3 regions of the Methylophaga sp. UBA2012 genome follow, and region 2 is predicted to be linked to each of the others. Evidence: riboswitches for the same ligand, from Rfam matches in the RefSeq annotation. Region 2 holds a riboswitch; each other region holds the start of a gene.
The links. A riboswitch is a leader RNA that binds a small molecule or an ion and turns the genes downstream of it on or off. The one in region 2 is predicted to bind cyclic di-GMP.
Positions count from the first base shown of each region.

Region 1: another riboswitch for cyclic di-GMP. It lies ahead of B2248_RS08690 (hypothetical protein); the one in region 2 lies ahead of B2248_RS00385 (hypothetical protein).
Region 3: another riboswitch for cyclic di-GMP. It lies ahead of B2248_RS03615 (hypothetical protein); the one in region 2 lies ahead of B2248_RS00385 (hypothetical protein).

Region 1 is NZ_DDCG01000010.1:11,297-17,047, forward strand. Features, by position in the region: gene B2248_RS08680 (SIMPL domain-containing protein) at 1-225, shown strand, start outside; gene B2248_RS08685 (PA0069 family radical SAM protein) at 225-1,283, shown strand; gene B2248_RS08690 (hypothetical protein) at 1,376-1,870, opposite strand; cyclic di-GMP riboswitch class I at 1,897-1,979, opposite strand; gene B2248_RS08695 (Gfo/Idh/MocA family protein) at 2,286-3,296, opposite strand; gene B2248_RS08700 (peroxiredoxin) at 3,458-3,973, shown strand; gene rpiA (ribose-5-phosphate isomerase RpiA) at 4,039-4,719, opposite strand; gene B2248_RS08710 (fructosamine kinase family protein) at 4,946-5,751, shown strand, end outside.
Region 2 is NZ_DDCG01000001.1:75,054-80,804, reverse strand. Features, by position in the region: gene B2248_RS00395 (cytochrome c/FTR1 family iron permease) at 1-473, shown strand, start outside; gene B2248_RS00390 (molybdopterin-containing oxidoreductase family protein) at 525-2,648, opposite strand; cyclic di-GMP riboswitch class I at 2,873-2,951, shown strand; gene B2248_RS00385 (hypothetical protein) at 2,986-3,486, shown strand; gene B2248_RS00380 (YqaA family protein) at 3,615-4,055, shown strand; gene B2248_RS00375 (hypothetical protein) at 4,108-4,833, opposite strand; gene B2248_RS00370 (alkaline phosphatase) at 4,915-5,751, opposite strand, start outside.
Region 3 is NZ_DDCG01000003.1:86,262-92,012, forward strand. Features, by position in the region: gene B2248_RS03605 (acetamidase/formamidase family protein) at 1-1,284, shown strand, start outside; tRNA gene B2248_RS03610 (tRNA-Arg) at 1,602-1,678, opposite strand; gene B2248_RS03615 (hypothetical protein) at 1,835-2,365, opposite strand; cyclic di-GMP riboswitch class I at 2,380-2,462, opposite strand; gene B2248_RS03620 (hypothetical protein) at 2,816-3,496, opposite strand; cyclic di-GMP riboswitch class I at 3,514-3,598, opposite strand; gene B2248_RS03625 (methyl-accepting chemotaxis protein) at 4,018-5,334, shown strand; gene B2248_RS03630 (TMEM165/GDT1 family protein) at 5,411-5,751, opposite strand, start outside.

The DNA of each region.
Region 1 (5,751 bases), on a different contig from region 2:
TATCTATTTACTCGTCTTAATGAAGTCAAACCGCAAATGATTGAAGAAGCAACCAGAAAAGCACGTGAAGTTGCTGAAAAATTTGCCCAGGATTCAGATAGTACACTCGGCAAGATCCGTAAAGCTAGCCAAGGCCAGTTCAGCATTAGTGCACGCGATAATAATAATCCACAGATCAAAAACGTTCGTGTTGTGTCAACGATAGAGTATTACTTGTCTGACTAATGTCAGAAAACGCAAAAATACAAAAAGGCCGGGGAACGCTTAATAATATCGATGGCCGTTTCAATGAGTTTCAACGCACTGAAATTGATGATGGCTGGTTTCATGATGGACCAGCCAACAACTTAACAGAAGTGAGTGTAGAATCCCCTCGTAGTATTATTAGTAGAAACCAATCACCTGACCTTCCCTTTCAGCAATCAATTAATCCATATCGTGGCTGCGAGCATGGCTGTATTTACTGCTACGCCCGTCCTTCACATGCTTATCTGGGACTCTCACCAGGGATCGATTTTGAAACAAAGTTAACCATCAAACCCAATGCCGCAAAATTACTGCGAGATGAGTTGATGGCAAAAAACTATCGCTGTTCAACATTATCATTAGGCGCCAACACCGATCCCTATCAACCCATCGAACGCCACTACAACCTTACTCGGGAACTACTTCAGGTGATGATTGAGTTCAGTCATCCAGTTAATATTGTGACTAAATCTTCATTGATAGAACGTGATGTTGATTTACTCAAACAGCTCGCTGAGAAGCAATTGGTAAATGTTCATCTATCCATTACAACACTGGATAAAACACTTGCCAGGAAACTCGAACCTCGCGCCAGCAGTCCACAACGTCGACTGCAAACAGTTGAGACATTGAAGGCAAATGGAATTCCTGTATCTGTTCTTATTGCCCCAGTCATTCCTGTTCTGACGGATACAGAACTAGAAAATATTATTGATGCTTCGGCACAAGCAGGGGCTGAAAATATAGACTATATTTTCGTTAGATTACCAAGAGAGGTCAGCCCCCTCTTTAATGATTGGCTACATACTCATTATCCTGACAAGGCAGAGCATGTCATGAATCGTATTAAAGACTCCAGAAATGGCAAAACAAATGATCCAAGGTTTGGTTACAGGCTTGAAGGTCAGGGGCTATATGCAGAAATGATCAAAAAACGATTCGAAGTTGCGGTCAAGAAATACCCATTAAACAAGTCTCCAGCGGTTCTGAGAACCGACTTATTTCATAAACCAACAAAGCAAATGAGCTTGTTTTAAAAAGAAAATATTTAGTAGCCATAAAAAAGGGGAACCGAAGTTCCCCTTTCAATCTAACTAACAATTGTTAACTTGATTTTTTACTTCAAGTTTTATGCAGCTACTGCTGTTTTTCTACGCAGACCCAAGAAACCTAATAGGGCTGGTGCGAATAAAAACAATGCAGCAGGTACTGGTACAGCTGACACAGAAACATCATATTTAAATACATTTCTAGTTGCATCCTTGATGTCAACCCATGCTGTGTACCCTTGGTAAATCATTGCTGTAAAACTAAAGTCACCGGTAATGTTAAACAGCTTTTCTTCAACACCGTTATAAAATCGTAATGTCGCACCTGCTAATGAACTAGTAGGATTAAACGACCACTCAATTTTAACAGCCGTATCTGAGTCTGTACTAACATCAAAGTATGAGAACCATGTACCAGGTCCTTCACTTACAGTGCCACCACCTAAAACTACACTACCGTTTGATACATCGACATCCTGGTCAAAAGAAGAACCAGCACCAGACATAGATAACGTAGCGGCATTAACACCGACCGAAAACAAAAGAGCTACAACAAATAGCATCGCTTTTTTCATAATAAATTCCTATTTAATATATGAAGCAATGCAACCCAGCCATCTCCAATCAAACCAGAGACCCGTGGCTTTCCGACCCCGCCTCACGACGAGTTTGGCTTTATAAAAAAATTACATTATTAAGACATTTAATAATGCGTTTGTCTGAACCATTCAGACGACTTGATATTACAAATCAAGAGACATGCTAACCACATCAAGTAGTCAAATTTGAGATATCACTCACAGCATTAATGTGATCACGTGATAGGTATCACAATAAATATGTGAACTGGTTATAGATTTCTAATCAATCCGCTGCAATTATTTTTTTCTTTGCCGCATTCAGCAAGAAGTACTAACAGCTTTAGCCGGATTAATTTGACCAATGTAGTCGTGATTCAGTCGCTGCTTTTTAATAATAGTCAGTCTCGATTTAGTCAGCTAATCGAATTTTCTTTCCTTCCCTCACCGAAGCAAGCGCGGCACAAATCGCAGCACAATTATTTCTGGCATCAGCTAATGTCAGTTTGGGGGCTTTCCTCTCTAAGATGCAATCAGAGAAATACTCTATTTCCAAATTAAAGTGATTGGCTTTTGGGATTGATACGGTTTGTTCTTCATTCTCATTCCACCAGCTTATGGTGGCATCTTCCGTTTCAGGTTGCCAAACGGTGTGACATTTAATGCCACCCTTGGTACCAATAATCTCATATTCGCTACGTCTGGCATGTTCAAAGCTCATTTCAAAGTGAGCAAACTTACCATCCGCAAAATCAAACACGCCACTTAAGCTGACATCAGCACCACTGTCATTAAGCTTAGCCATTGCCATAGCAGCGACAGGCTCATTATCAAACCACAATCTTGCCGTATGAATGGCGTAAGGACCAATATCCCACATAGCACCGCCACCATCATTGATATCACGATCAATGCGATACATTCGCGCCGGTTTCATAGGGAATGCAAACGCCGTTTTTACCGTACGCACGTCACCGACCTTGCCGTCATTAATTAACTGTCTTACATACTCATGCTGAGGATGGAAGATATACATAAAGCCTTCCATGACTGTTACATTATTTGCTTTTGCAGCGGCTTCAATGGCATCAATATCGGCTACTGTCAGCGCCATAGGTTTTTCGATCAACACATGTTTACCATGATTGATGGCTTTGAGTGCCCACTCGGCATGTTCTTCATTCGACATCGGTAGATAGATGGCATCAATATTTGGATGAGAAAGTAATGCTTCCGGATCATCCAGCGTTTCTACCGCCGTTTGTTGTGGTGCCAGTTTTTGCAACACTTCTGCCGCTGCCCCAGGACGACGACTGGCAATAGCTATCAGCTCCGCATTAGCTGCTTCAACAATAGCGGGCAGTAGTTTTTCGTTAACACGAGCAGCACCTAAAATTCCCCAGCGTAATTGTTTTTCAGCCATGTGTTTATATCCCTTTAATTCAATTTAGTGATCACCATGATATCGACTCAACAGCACAATTCCAAACTCATAAAACCGCATGTTTCATAGTGTTTTTATCTGTTAGCGATTGCCTTATGCTAGACACCCTGTAAATAAAAATAACGGATTAAGGAGCAATTATGACAATCGAAGTTGGACAGAAAATTCCCGCAGCGACACTTTCTGAGTGTGTTGATTTTTCGGCGAGCAGTGGCTGCCCTGTCAACCCTCAACCACAGAATGTTCAATCATTGACTGAAGGAAAAACCATTGTTCTTTTCGGTGTTCCGGGTGCATTCACCCCACTCTGCTCTGAAGAACATTTACCTGGCTTTATCCGATTAGCAGATGAGATCAAAGCGGCTGGCGCCGATGAAATCTGGTGCATGGCTGTTAACGATGCTTTTGTCATGGGCGCCTGGGGCCGACAAGTAAATAATGAAGGCAAGGTCAGAATGATGGCTGATGGTAGTGCCGAGCTGACTAAAGCCATGGGCTTAGATAGAGACTTAACTGCCGGAGGAATGGGTGTACGTTGTTATCGCTTTGCCTGCATCCTGAAAGATGGTGTGGTGACTTATATCGGCGTTGAAGGCTCAGGAGAGTTTGGTAAATCTAAAGCAGAAACCATTTTGGATGAACTAAAAAAATCCTAAGCACCATCACAAATATTTGGGTTGGGGGAGTTTCACTCCCCTTTCTCATTCACTGATGGCTAAGGTTATCGCCAGTGTTCTTCCACTTCAGATTCACCACCAATAAAAATGGCTGATGCGGTGTCACTGAAAATCCCATGCTCGACTATGCCGGGAATGGTATCGAGAATCATGGTTAGCTCTAAGCTATCCATTTGTTTAAATTGCATATCAAGCACCAGACTACCACTTGCTGTAACAGCAACATTATCCCCCGAGGCATTTAGTCGAAGCTGGCCTTGACCACCTTGTTGTTTAAGCTGGGTCAGAACCAAACGCCATGCCTGAGGCATGACTTCCACCGGAATCGGAAAGTTTTGTCCGATATGCTCGACCAGTTTTGACTCATCAACTAAAACAAAAAATTGATCCGCTGCTGAAGCTAACAATTTTTCATTCACTAAATCCTGACCGCGTCCTTTCAATAAAGTAAGATCCGGTGTGACCTCATCGGCACCATCCACATACATATCCAGCACATCAAGTTCTGCAATAGACAGCACGGGCAATCCCGCTTCACGCGCTTTAATCTCACTAATCGCAGAACTACTCACGGTATGAATAGTTAGTTTTTCAGTCTTACAGCGTTTTGCCAGAGCTTCAATAAAGAAATTGGCGGTAGAACCAGTGCCCAATCCCACTATCATATTCTGCTCAACTAAATTGGCTGCATGCAGTGCTACTCGTTGTTTTGGATTCATAGCCATAGACAAACTCCTTATGCCATCCGTAAATACTGTTCAGCTTACATAGCAATGACAGATAAAAAAACGGACAATCCATATGGTTGATGGTTCTTTCATCGTGTTCTGCACGCGCTATTCACATTTTCATAACGTATGCTCAACCATGTAAAACTTGATGCCTCAGTGCTTAGCTCATATCCTTAGCTATAGCAGCTAACTCTTTTTTCAAATCTGGTAAGGAAAAATAATGGCCCAGCTCGACTCCATTGTTGAACATATTGAATCGACCACCAATCAGAGTCTTCAGCCATATCAACTGAACAGTATCGGTGGTGGTTGTATTAATAGCGCCTTTCAACTAAAAACAGAACAGCAAGCTTATTTTATAAAGGTGAATCAGCCTTCTTTATCGCTAATGTTTGAAGCCGAAGCACTTGGCTTGCAAGAGATGTCAGCGACTAAAAGCATTCGGGTTCCAGAGGTCATCTGCCAAGGAACAAATCATCAACACAGTTATTTGGTCTTGGAATACATTCCACTTAGAAGTATACACGGCAATGGCAATATCACACTGGGTGAACAGCTGGCCCACATGCACAAAGTAAAACAGCCCTTTTTTGGCTGGCAAATGGATAATACGATTGGCAGCACACCACAAATCAATGATCAAAATCACCATTGGTTAGAGTTCTGGCGCGAACATCGTTTAGGGCAACAGCTGAAGTTTGCAGCTCAAAATGGTTACACAGGTCGTCTACAATCTCGTGGTGAAAAACTCCTTGATAACATGGACAAACTGCTTGAGAACCATCACCCGCAACCATCACTGTTGCATGGTGATTTATGGGGTGGAAATGCTGCAGCTGATGATCTTGGACAACCCGTTATTTTCGACCCGGCCTGCTATTATGGCGACCGTGAAACTGACTTGGCGATGACAGAATTATTTGGTGGCTTTGGCCGAGATTTTTTTGCTGCATACAATGCTATCTATCCTGTCGACTCAGGCTATGCAACACGTAAAACCTTGTATAACCTCTACCATATTCTGAA
Region 2 (5,751 bases):
AGCATATTCACCGCCACTTAAGCACAGGTACATTGTGGGGCTTAGCTGGGCTGTCCTTCATTGCAGTGTATCGTGAAGTGTTTGAAACAGTCCTGTTTTATCAGGCTCTTATGACCCAGTCAGCGTCGTCTCAGTCAATGTCTATCGCTACCGGCTTTGTAACGGCGACGGTGATATTAGCTGTATTATTCTGGGTCATAATTAAATACTCTTTACGTTTACCTATCAGAAAATTCTTCACCTTCAGCACTTACCTGATGCTGGCTCTATCCTTTGTACTGATTGGTAAAGCGGTGGCAGCATTACAAGAAGCCGATTTGATCAGCATATCGTCTTTCCCAATTGACTTTACCTTATCGTGGATTGGTGTTTATTCCACATGGGAAGGATTGGCAGCGCAATTGGCTATTCTGATTCTATCCGTATTGATATTGATAGGCATCAGGCCTTTCGGCAACAGACAAACAGCCTAAAATTCAACACAAAAAAGCCCGCTGATGCGGGCTTTTTTCCATGAGGGAGAGTTAAGCATTTAAAGCCACTTGAACCAGGTTATCTGTAAACGTTGGCGCATGCCCCATATCAACAAACTCTGCCGAACTCACACAGTTAACTGTACCTTTATTTAACTGTCGCCAATAGCCTAATGTGGCCACCACAATACCAGGGCTGACATCATCGGTAATTTGTGCCAATGCCTCAAATTTACCTCTATCGTTAAAGACAGACACCACATCACCACTCTGGATATTTCTCATATCTGCATCCACAGGACTTATCATCACAAACTGTTCGCCTTGGCCTTTTATCTTGTTCTCCATATTGGCGTAACAAGAGTTCAGAAAGCCATGACTTTTAGGTGAAATGATATTTAAAGGATACTTTTCAGCCAACGCAGGATTGCTTTCATGCGTCTCTCTTGATGGGACATAATCAGGTAAGCTGTCTAAAGGTTCGCCTGGCTGGAAACCGTCATACATTTGCCTGAAAGGTCCGGCAACAAAATTTGTGGCTCCTTTTATTTCCAGCTCACATTTACCACTTGGCGTGGGGAAATTTCCATTGCGGTGAGGAGCACGATCATCTTTGGTACCCACTTTTAATTTGGCAAAACCATGTTCGCGTAAATAAGCTAAATCGATACCATCACAAGCAGGTGATTCCCAGTCAACATAGTTCTCCAGACACTCGCTATCTGACCAGCTAAAGTTTTCTTCTTCATACCCCATTCTGGCAGCAAGACGTCTGAATATCTCGTTGTTGGGAATAGCTTCACCAGGCGAGTCCACGCACTTTTCGTTATAGGTCAGATATAAGTGGCCCCATGACAGCACCATATCTTCCATCTCAGCGCCCATAGAAGCAGGCAGCACAATATCAGCATAAGAAGCCGTATCAGAAAGAAAATGTTCAGCCGACACCAGAAACAGATCTTCCCGCATCAAACCTTGAACAATTTTGTCGGTTTCAGCTGCTTGCGTGACAGGATTCGCATTCCAGCACATCATAGATTTAATCGGTGTATCAAGTCCCAACTCACCCGTTAGTGCTCGACCAAGTTGTATTGCATTCACCACTGGCGTGCCTTGTGGGATCAGATCTGGACGCGAGATGACATCAAATTTATAAGGATGCTCCCATACTGGGAACTGTAAGGCACCACCACCAACATGACGCCATGCACCGGTTAAAGCTGGCAAACAAGTAATAGCGCGGATGGCCTGACCACCACCGTAGTTACGTTCAACTGCTACCCCAAGGCGAATTGCCGCAGGTTGGCTAGTGGCAAACTCACGGGCAAATTGACGAATATCATCCGCAGCTATGCCTGTGATTGTGGCAGCCCATTCGGGTGATCTGGTCTTGGCTCTATCTGCCAAGGCATCAAAGCCAACGGTGTAGTTGTCGATGTAGTCCTGATCCTGTAAACCTTCTTCAATGATGACATGCATCATCGCCATGGCTAGTGCACCATCGGTTCCGGGTTTTGGCGCGATGTGCCAATCGGCTTCTTTCGCCGTTTTCGATTTATACGGATCAATCACCACCACTTTGGCACCATTTTTCTGTGCATCTTTCACGATATGCCAATGGTGAACATTGGTGCTAACCGAGTTGCAGCCCCAGATAACGATGTATTTAGAATGAATAAAACTCTCAGGATCGACACCTGCCGTCGGCCCTACGGTCAATAACCAAGCGGTACAAGAACCTTCACCACAAAACGTACGTTCACAAACGGTTGCCCCCATTTTGTTAAAAAAGGCATCGCCCCCATTTAAGCCATGAACTAAGCCCTGATTCCCCAAATAGCTATAAGGCAAAATGGCATGCGGACCATGCTCTGCAATAATTGCTTTCCAGCGGCTAGTGATTTCATCCAAAGCCTCATCCCAGCTAATTCGCTCAAACTGTCCACTGCCCTTAGGTCCTGTTCGTCGCATAGGGTAAAGCAGACGATCTGGATGGTAATGTCGTTTTTCATAATCTTTAAGCTTGACGCACAAACCACCTCGGGTCATCGGATGTTCTTTATTGCCTCTAACAGAGGTTAATTGACCATTTTCAACCTCATAGACCATGGAACAGGTATCAGGACAATCATGTGGACAGCCACCATGATGCGTTGTTTTTAATACGCTTGCCATATTGCTCTCTCCTCTCTGATATATATTTTTTTATTATTATTTTCAGACTATACACCAGTTTAAAACGGGAAATATGCCCGTTAAGTTATTCAACTGACTTGATAAAAATTTTATTTAAATCAATTACTCACTCTGACATTTTCTTGTAATAGAGCCTCTATACACTTAGCGGCAGATGAATAATTCACCACTTTACCAGTTGGGTGGTTTATCACTTTCATCCATTTAATCAAAGCCAAACTCGTCGTGAGGCGGGGTCGGAAAGCTACAGGTCTTCCAAGTGAAGATGGCTGGGTTGCATTGCTTGTTTTTTCACTCTAAACATAAGGGAATTTTTATGAAAAAAGCGATGCTATTTGTCATAGCACTATTTTTCTCTGTTGCGGCTAATGCAGCAACACTTAACTTAACAAAAGGTGACTCAGCTTTCACCAACAATGCTAGTCAGGAAATTGATCTTGCTACTGGTAGTACAGTATTAGCAAGTGGGACTACAGGTAATGGCGCATGGGAATCTTCGTTCAGTTTATTTACTAATGACGCAACACCAGTAGTTATTGAATGGTCATTTAATCCAGAGTCTAATCTTGATAATGCAACTATTGCATTTGGTGTTTTAGGTGGTGCTATTCAAAATTTCAACATTACTGGTGATTTCAGTTTCACAGCGATATTAACTGCAGGTCTGACATATGTGTTGGATATCTATGACGCAACGGGTAAAGCTTTAAATTACAGCCTATCAGTTTCAGCAGTACCTGTTCCTGCAGCACTTTTCTTATTCGCACCAGTTTTATTAGGTTTCTTAGGCTTTCGTAAAAAAGCGATTGCAGCATAACCCATCTTTAGAAAATCGTCGTTCAATATTAGGGAGCTTCGGCTCCCTTTTTTTATGTATGATTCAATATTTCCTGAGAGAGTATCAGTTTGACTTCTCCACCATCACGCCATCGAGTAACTGCCTGAATGGATTATTTTGTTAGCTTGGGTTATCCCGGTCTTTTTATCTCAGCCTTTTTATCTGCAACACTACTGCCACTTAGCTCTGAATTCGTTCTCAGCACACTATTAATCAAAGGACTATCACCGAGTTTTCTCATCACCACAGCCACCGTGGCAAATGTGCTTGGCTCAATGCTGAATTATGCTTTAGGTTATTGGGCCAGTTCTGCAGTCATAAAAAAATGGTTACGGATATCAGAAAGCGATATTAGAAAAGCGGAAAACCGGTTTAAGAAATATGGTCTTATTTCCCTGTGTTTTACCTGGTTGCCCATCATTGGTGATCCATTAACTGTTATGGCAGGACTCGTAAAAATACATCTAGGCTGGTTTATCGTGCTAGTCACAGCAGGCAAGTTGATTCGCTATATTGTCATCAGCCAGGTAGCCATGTCGCTAAATTAAAAAACCCCGTTTCAGAGACTGAAACAGGGTTTTAACTGGGTTACACTTTTACTTAATGATGATGCGGATGACCGATATCCTCACCTTCACTGTTATAAAAACCAGAAGGTCCGTGTTCGATATAACCCTGATTAATCATCTTCGCAATGAAGGGATCTGATTCACTATCACCAATATCGGCATAATCCGTTGTCTGATAGTCATCACGCATTTTAAAGCTGGCATTAACAACACTTTCATCTTTAATCAGTTTCGTTAACTGCCATGTTTGAATGTGACCGTCAGCGGTATTTTTCCAGCTTTTCACTAATGATAAAGCAGGTAACCATTCAAGTTGGAGATGGCTATCACCTTCTGTTAACTGATAAGTTTCGACTTTGTCACAGGCTTCACCAGAAGTTGATACCAGTGTCATATTATTTTTCAACTTGTCTGTAATCAACTCATGCACTTGTTGCCATTGACTATCAGCATTAGCGTACTTCACCTCGCCCGGCTGATACTCGATAGCATGTTGCTCCTTATCAAAAAAACGTACCATTCTTAACTCACCATTATGGGTGTATTCCCACATATCGGTAACACCCGTCTGGGTAAACTGATTACTAACACGGCCATGTTGACGCCACAACATCATCGTTGCCGTTTTATTAGAGTCACTGTCAGTCATTTCGTACGTTGCCCCTAATAACTCAGGATCGATTGAACAACTCTCGCTCGCCTGAACTAGTAACGGAGAAGTGACTAACACCAGGCTCGCTAATAAATGATATTTCATCTGTATAACCTTCATCGTGTTGATTTTATCCAAACGAAAAAGGGGTGGACTCACGCCCACCCCTCTCTTTTTCGTGTGATGTTACTTAATCGCTTTTTCTGCTTTGATTTCCAAACGTGCCGCTTGATTCATGATGTGATAAATCAAGTTTTGTTCATTCACTCCTGTTACCGCACTTGCACCAGGGCCTGTCGCAAAAATGGCTACATCTTCACCTGCATGTGTTTCAGAATCTAATGGAATCAATGCTTCTTGATGGTATCCAGATAATTCAGTATTCACGGCAGTTAAGTCTTTACGACCAGTATCAGGGCCTGCGTTATAGCTGGCATCAGCATCCGTTTCATTGCCCAAGTCACGGAAACCAAGACCGTTGGTGTAACCCAGAGTGGTATAAGGTTTACCATCAGCAGCTAATGCAGGCTCATCTGAACCAACGCTGACCACTTTACCCAGAATAGGATTACCACGTTTTGGATAACCTGCCATAGTGAATACATGGCTGTGATCCGCTGTCACGATAATCAATGTTTCTTCAGGGTTAGTGTTTTCTAATGCTGTTTTAACCGCATGAGCAAACTCAATAGTTTCATTTAATGCACCATGAGCATTACCCGCATGATGAGCATGGTCAATACGACCAGACTCAACCATTAAGAAGAAACCACGATCGTTCTTGTTCAAGACTTTAATGGCTTTTTCTGTCATTTCAGATAATGAAGGTTCACCAGCAATATCATTGCCACGGTCAGCTTCATATTGCATATGTGATTCATTAAATAAAGCGAAGATTTTATCGGTATTGGCTGGATCGATAGCATCAAAGCCTGCTTTATCGTATACATATTTACCTGTTGGATAAGTAGTCTGCCATTCTGCTACTAAATTACGACCATCCGTTCTGTCACCTTCAGTAGA
Region 3 (5,751 bases), on a different contig from region 2:
ATAAGCTGTGATTCAGAATCAACAGAAGCGAAACATCATTACATTCCGGCTAATAATAAAACGGTCCACTGGGGCTACTTCAGTAAAAATAAAGCACCACAGGCAGTTGTTCAATCTGGTGATTTTGTGACTCTGGAAACATTGACACATCATGCTAATGACGACGCAGAAAGAATGGTAAAAGGCGATCCCGGTGCTGAGAGCGTTTTTAAATGGGAAAAAAATGATAAAGGTGTGGATCGACGCGGTGCTGGCCCCATGGATGCGTCAATCTATGGTCGTGGTGCCGGTGAAGGTTTCGGAGTTCATGTTTTAACTGGTCCAGTCTATGTCTGTGGTGCAGAGCCAGGTGACGTTCTTGAAGTACGCATTCTGGATATGTACCCGCGTCCCTCTGGAAACCCCAAGTATGCTGGTAAAACATATGGGGTCAATGCTGCAGCATGGTGGGGATATCACTACAACGATATGATCGAAGATCCTAAACCGCGTGAAGTCATTACTATTTTTGAGCTTGACGCGACTGGAGAGAAAGACTGGGCAAAAGCGGTCTACAACTATCAATGGGTTCCTCAAACCGACCCTAAAGGTGTCGTCCATGAAAAAATTGACTATCCAGGCGTCCCCGTTGATCACAGCAAAATCACTAAAAACACAAAAGTCCTCGAGAATATTCGCGTTCCTGTCAGATTACATTTTGGAACAATGGGGGTAGCTCCGGTCGAAACAGATTATGTCGACTCTATTCCACCAGGCTATTTTGGCGGCAACATTGATGACTGGCGTATTGGTAAAGGCGGCACCATGTACTACCCTGTTGCAGTTAAAGGCGCTTTACTCAGTGCCGGCGATCCGCATGCAGCACAAGGTGACTCAGAACTTGCTGGAACCGCTATCGAAACCTCAATGACAGGCGTCGTTCAAGTTATTCTTCACAAACAAAATGAGTTGCAAGATACGGTTTTGCAAGGCCTGGATTACCCTCTACTGGAAACAGACACCGAATGGGTTGTTCACGGCTTTAGTTATCCTAATTACCTTGAAGCACTTGGGGAAAAAGCACAGAGCGAGATTTACGCAAAATCCTCTATCGACAATGCCATGCGCGATGCTTTTAGAAAAATGCGCCACTTTCTCATGACAGCCAAAGGGCTCAGTGAAGACGAAGCTATTTCTCTGATGTCGGTATCCGCTGACTTCGGCATAACTCAAGTGGTAGATGGTAATTGGGGCGTTCATGGTGTCATTGAAAAACGCGTCTTTGCTGGCGATTCAATAAACTGATTGGATTTAATATTTTTATCATCAGAACACCAAAAAGGCTATCCACAGATAGCCTTTTTAATGAAACACTCCTGCTCGATGACCAGGAATAAAATTGTGATGAGGTATTTTGTTCTTCTATTTCGATTTACTAGTGATGCCTGACAATAGTCAGACAGTTTTATCTGGTAAAAATGAGTCTGAAACCATAATGCTGAATCATCCATTATCACATCAGTATCATTTTGTTAGTGTCCCAAAATTGTCCCAAATGGGCATTTTGAGGATCTAGCGTTGACACCAGAGTAATGTAACTTATTGAAAAAAGGAAGATTAAATGGCGTCCCCGGCAGGAGTCGAACCTGCGACCTTCCCCTTAGGAGGGGGACGCTCTATCCTGCTGAGCTACGGGGACATTGGTCAGGCATTATAACAGCGATAAGCATTAAGCTCGAAGACTGAATATTGTTTGTTGATTAATCGTCATAGGATCGGCGGTTAAACGGTAACGATACAAACAAAAAAGCCGTCACTCTATGACGGCTTTAAACGTTTGAAATACTGAAATTAACTAGACAGCAAGTTTTACTTTGCGACGTAAGCCCATAAAACCAAGTAGCGCAGGAGCAAATAGCAAGGCTGCTGGAGGAAGTGGAACAGCTGAAACCTCGAAAGAAGTAAAGTGAACTACACCCGGAAAGCTTGAAATGTTGAGATTTACTGATTGTCGCACGTCATCCGAAGGGTCCCAAGTTATATAAGCTAACTGCTCACTTCCAACCCAACTTATACCATTAGCCAACCATTTTTGCGTACCAATATTAATATCCCCCGTATCAAACAGGTCTGATAAAGTATAGAAAGTAATGGTACCGTCATCATTCGGAGTCTCCGCATTAAAAACAGAAAATTCACCAAAAGATAACTTCCCGTCCTCATTCAGATCTTCGCCAACAAAACTCCCTTTAAACTTAATAACTTCAGGACTCCCCGTGGGGGCCCATCCGGCAATAAAATTAGCTTTAACAACAGTTGCAGCCCAAGAGTTGTGGGATAGTGTCAATAAAACGAGGCTTAATAGCATCCACAATTTTTTTTTCATAAGAAATTTCCATCTAATGCAGCCCAGCCCTGATGCCACTAATGCACAGCTGTAGGTTTTCCGTCCCTGACTCACATCAGGTTTGGCGATAATATGTTGAACAAAATTAATAAATTAAAGTTAACTTGCTATGGCGAGTAACAGATGAACACTTATATTCTGTTGTTAACAGGTTACTTAAATTGAATTAGAAAAAAAATCATCCTTAAGTATGATTTTTTTAAAAAATTGACTTTAAATTCATAGTAAAAATTGAGTCAAAAAAATGTTCAAAGAGAATATTAACTCACGTCAACATATCTCTAATTAAGTTCAGATTAAGAAGACTATATGGAGTTAGGCAATATATGTTCGATAACCAGCTTGTCATGGTGAGACAATCAGTGACAAAAAAAGCCGTTACATTTTGTAACGGCTTTTTTTTATGAAACGCCAGTATCTATTGATTGATTATGCAGCTTGTTTGGCTTTACGGCGAAGTCCCATAAAACCAAGCAAAGCCGGAGCAAACATAAATGCAGCCGCTGGAATAGGCACTTCCGACACAGGCGCGATGCCTGCGGCACCTACGGTAAAGCCATGCCAGCCTTCACTTGTATGAGTAAAACTGAACGAGTCAAATAACCCTTCAAGAATAATCACTCCATGTAGCTCGGCAAAATTAGAGGTAGTAAATCCAGTACCGTCAGAATACAGGGTGGGTGATCCCGAACCGTACTTCCCTAAACCAGTACTATCAAATTTAATTTTTGTATCACCAAAATCAACATTATTTGCGTTCCAGCTGACAAGGGCAATGTAAGGATTCAGCACTGTTTCTGAAAATTTTATTTCTACTGTACCACCGGTACTCAAACCGATAATTTCACGTGATGATGGAAGATTGCTAACCGTCCCCTTGGTGTAGGCATTACCCCACCAATTATCTGTCGCTCCCGATTCTATGAAATAAGCATCAGAACTTGAGCTAAAACCAACACTGACATTGTCACTACCAAACGCCATGGTTCCAGATGCAGTTTTTTGACTTGTTTTTGTCCAGTCTGTCCAGCCAATATTTGCAGCATGAGCCGATATCGTTAACATCGATGCTGACAGAGCAAGGGTTGTTGCAAAAAATTTTTTATACATGTCCCATATCCCAATAATTTTGCAACCCAGCCCTGTCAAGACTTCAATATACAGCTGTAGGCTTTCCGTCCCTGACTCACATCAGGTTTGGCGTTAATGTGTTGAACACGATGAAATAATAATATAACTATTTAATTTCGCAACAGGTAACCACCAACAATCAGTTGCGCACTATTAACTTGCCTTAATTAATTAAAAATTACATTGTACTTTGGTACTAATTTATTAAAAAAAAGACATTCCATTCTTCCTCAACACAATGTTTATAGAGGAAAATTCGATACGTTTTCAGCATAAGTGAAAAATAACTTAATCCTCACTCGGCAGAACACAATTTACCCATATCCACCCACCGTGTTTGAAATGCAAAAGTCAGTGCCCCCCATTAAGATCATTAACTTACCAGTAACGTGATAGACATCATGCTTTCGTATAAAAGCAGTTAACTTTTACTTTTCACTGCCGATATAAGATGCATACAATTAAATTGCACACTATTTGCAAAGAGGCGAAAAAAAGACATGTTTGGTAAAACAAAGCAGTTAATCACCGAGAATGCGTTATTAAAAAACGAACTCACTCCCTTGCAGGAGATTTTCAGCGCCATGCAGTCATCACTGGCCATTATTGAGTTCACACCTGAAGGTATCATCACCGCAGTAAACGACAATTTTTCTCGGGTAACAGGTTATTCCTCTTCTGAACTGATAGGACAGCATCATCAACTGTTATGCGATAAATCCGAAGTTGAATCTTCCCGATATAAAGATTTTTGGAAGCATCTAAAGAACGGTGAGTATTTTTCAGGGGAAGTATTACGCAAGCATAAAAACGGCCATGATATATGGCTGGAAGCCAATTATTTCCCAATAAAAAATGGTGAAGGCCGTGTCGTTAAAATTTTTAAGATTGCTAACGATGTGACCGAACGTGTAGAACATTCTCGTAGTAATGATAGTTTGCTATCTGCAATCGATCGTTCAATGGCTATCATAGAGTTTGATATGGGAGGTCGTGTCACCAATGCCAATCAAAATTTTCTGAGCCTTATGGGATATAAGCTTGATGAAGTGAAAGGACAGCACCATAGAATTTTTTGTGACTCAGACTATGTAAAAAGTCCTGAATATGCCAAGTTCTGGGAACAATTGAATGAGGGACGTTTTATTGCAGACAATTTTAAACGGATAAATAAATATCAATCTGCTGTTTGGTTGGAAGCCACCTATAACCCTATATTCGATAGTAATGGCAAGCCCTATCGAGTCATTAAATTTGCCACTGACATTACTGAAAAAGTTCGCCGTTCCGAGGAAGAAAAAGCGGCCGCTAACACAGCCTATACAATATCACTGGAGACAGAAAAGTTATCCTCGACAGGTGAAGATATTATTTTTAAAACCATTGATAAACTTGAAGAATTGAAACAACAATTCAGTCATTCATCAACCGAGTTGGAACAGCTAGGTGTAGAAACCGCACAAATATCATTTATCGTTAAAACGATCAGCGATATCACTGAACAAACAAACTTACTCGCCTTAAATGCCGCAATAGAAGCTGCAAGAGCGGGTGATAGTGGGCGTGGTTTTGCTGTTGTGGCTGATGAAGTTCGCTCACTGGCGACACGGACCTCACAATCAACGGCCGAAATAGCGAGCATGATTAATAAAATCCAGTCTAAAAGTGATTCCGTCATAAAAAGTATGTCCGGAAGCATGTCGGGTGTCGAATCAGGCGTTGAGTTTGCTAATACCGCAGGGAATACCATCAGCCAAATCAGAAGCGGTGCAAAAAAAGTCGTGGAAGTGGTAGAAAATTTATCGAATCTTCACTAACACTATTAGTGATAAACCATCGAGCCGCACACAGGTGTGTGGCTCGATAATATTTATTGTGCCCTTGTCACAGGGTTTACCATGGAATAATGGTTAAACCAACAATAACAAATACTAGGGAAGCAGCCCATCTAGCCACATTCAAAGGGATCACTTTCAACATGGCTTCTCCTGCGTATACTACTGGAACATTGGCTAATAACATGCCAATTGTCGTGCCCAGTGTCACCATAAAAATATTTTGGTAGGTTGCAGCAAGCGCAATCGTAGCGACTTGCGTTTTATCACCAATCTCAGCAATGAAAAATAACACGGTGGTAACGACAAACGCCCCGTATCTAGCATATTTAATCGCATCATCATCTTCCTTGTCTGGTATCAATAACCAAGCGGCCATCGCAATAAAACTCAAGCCCA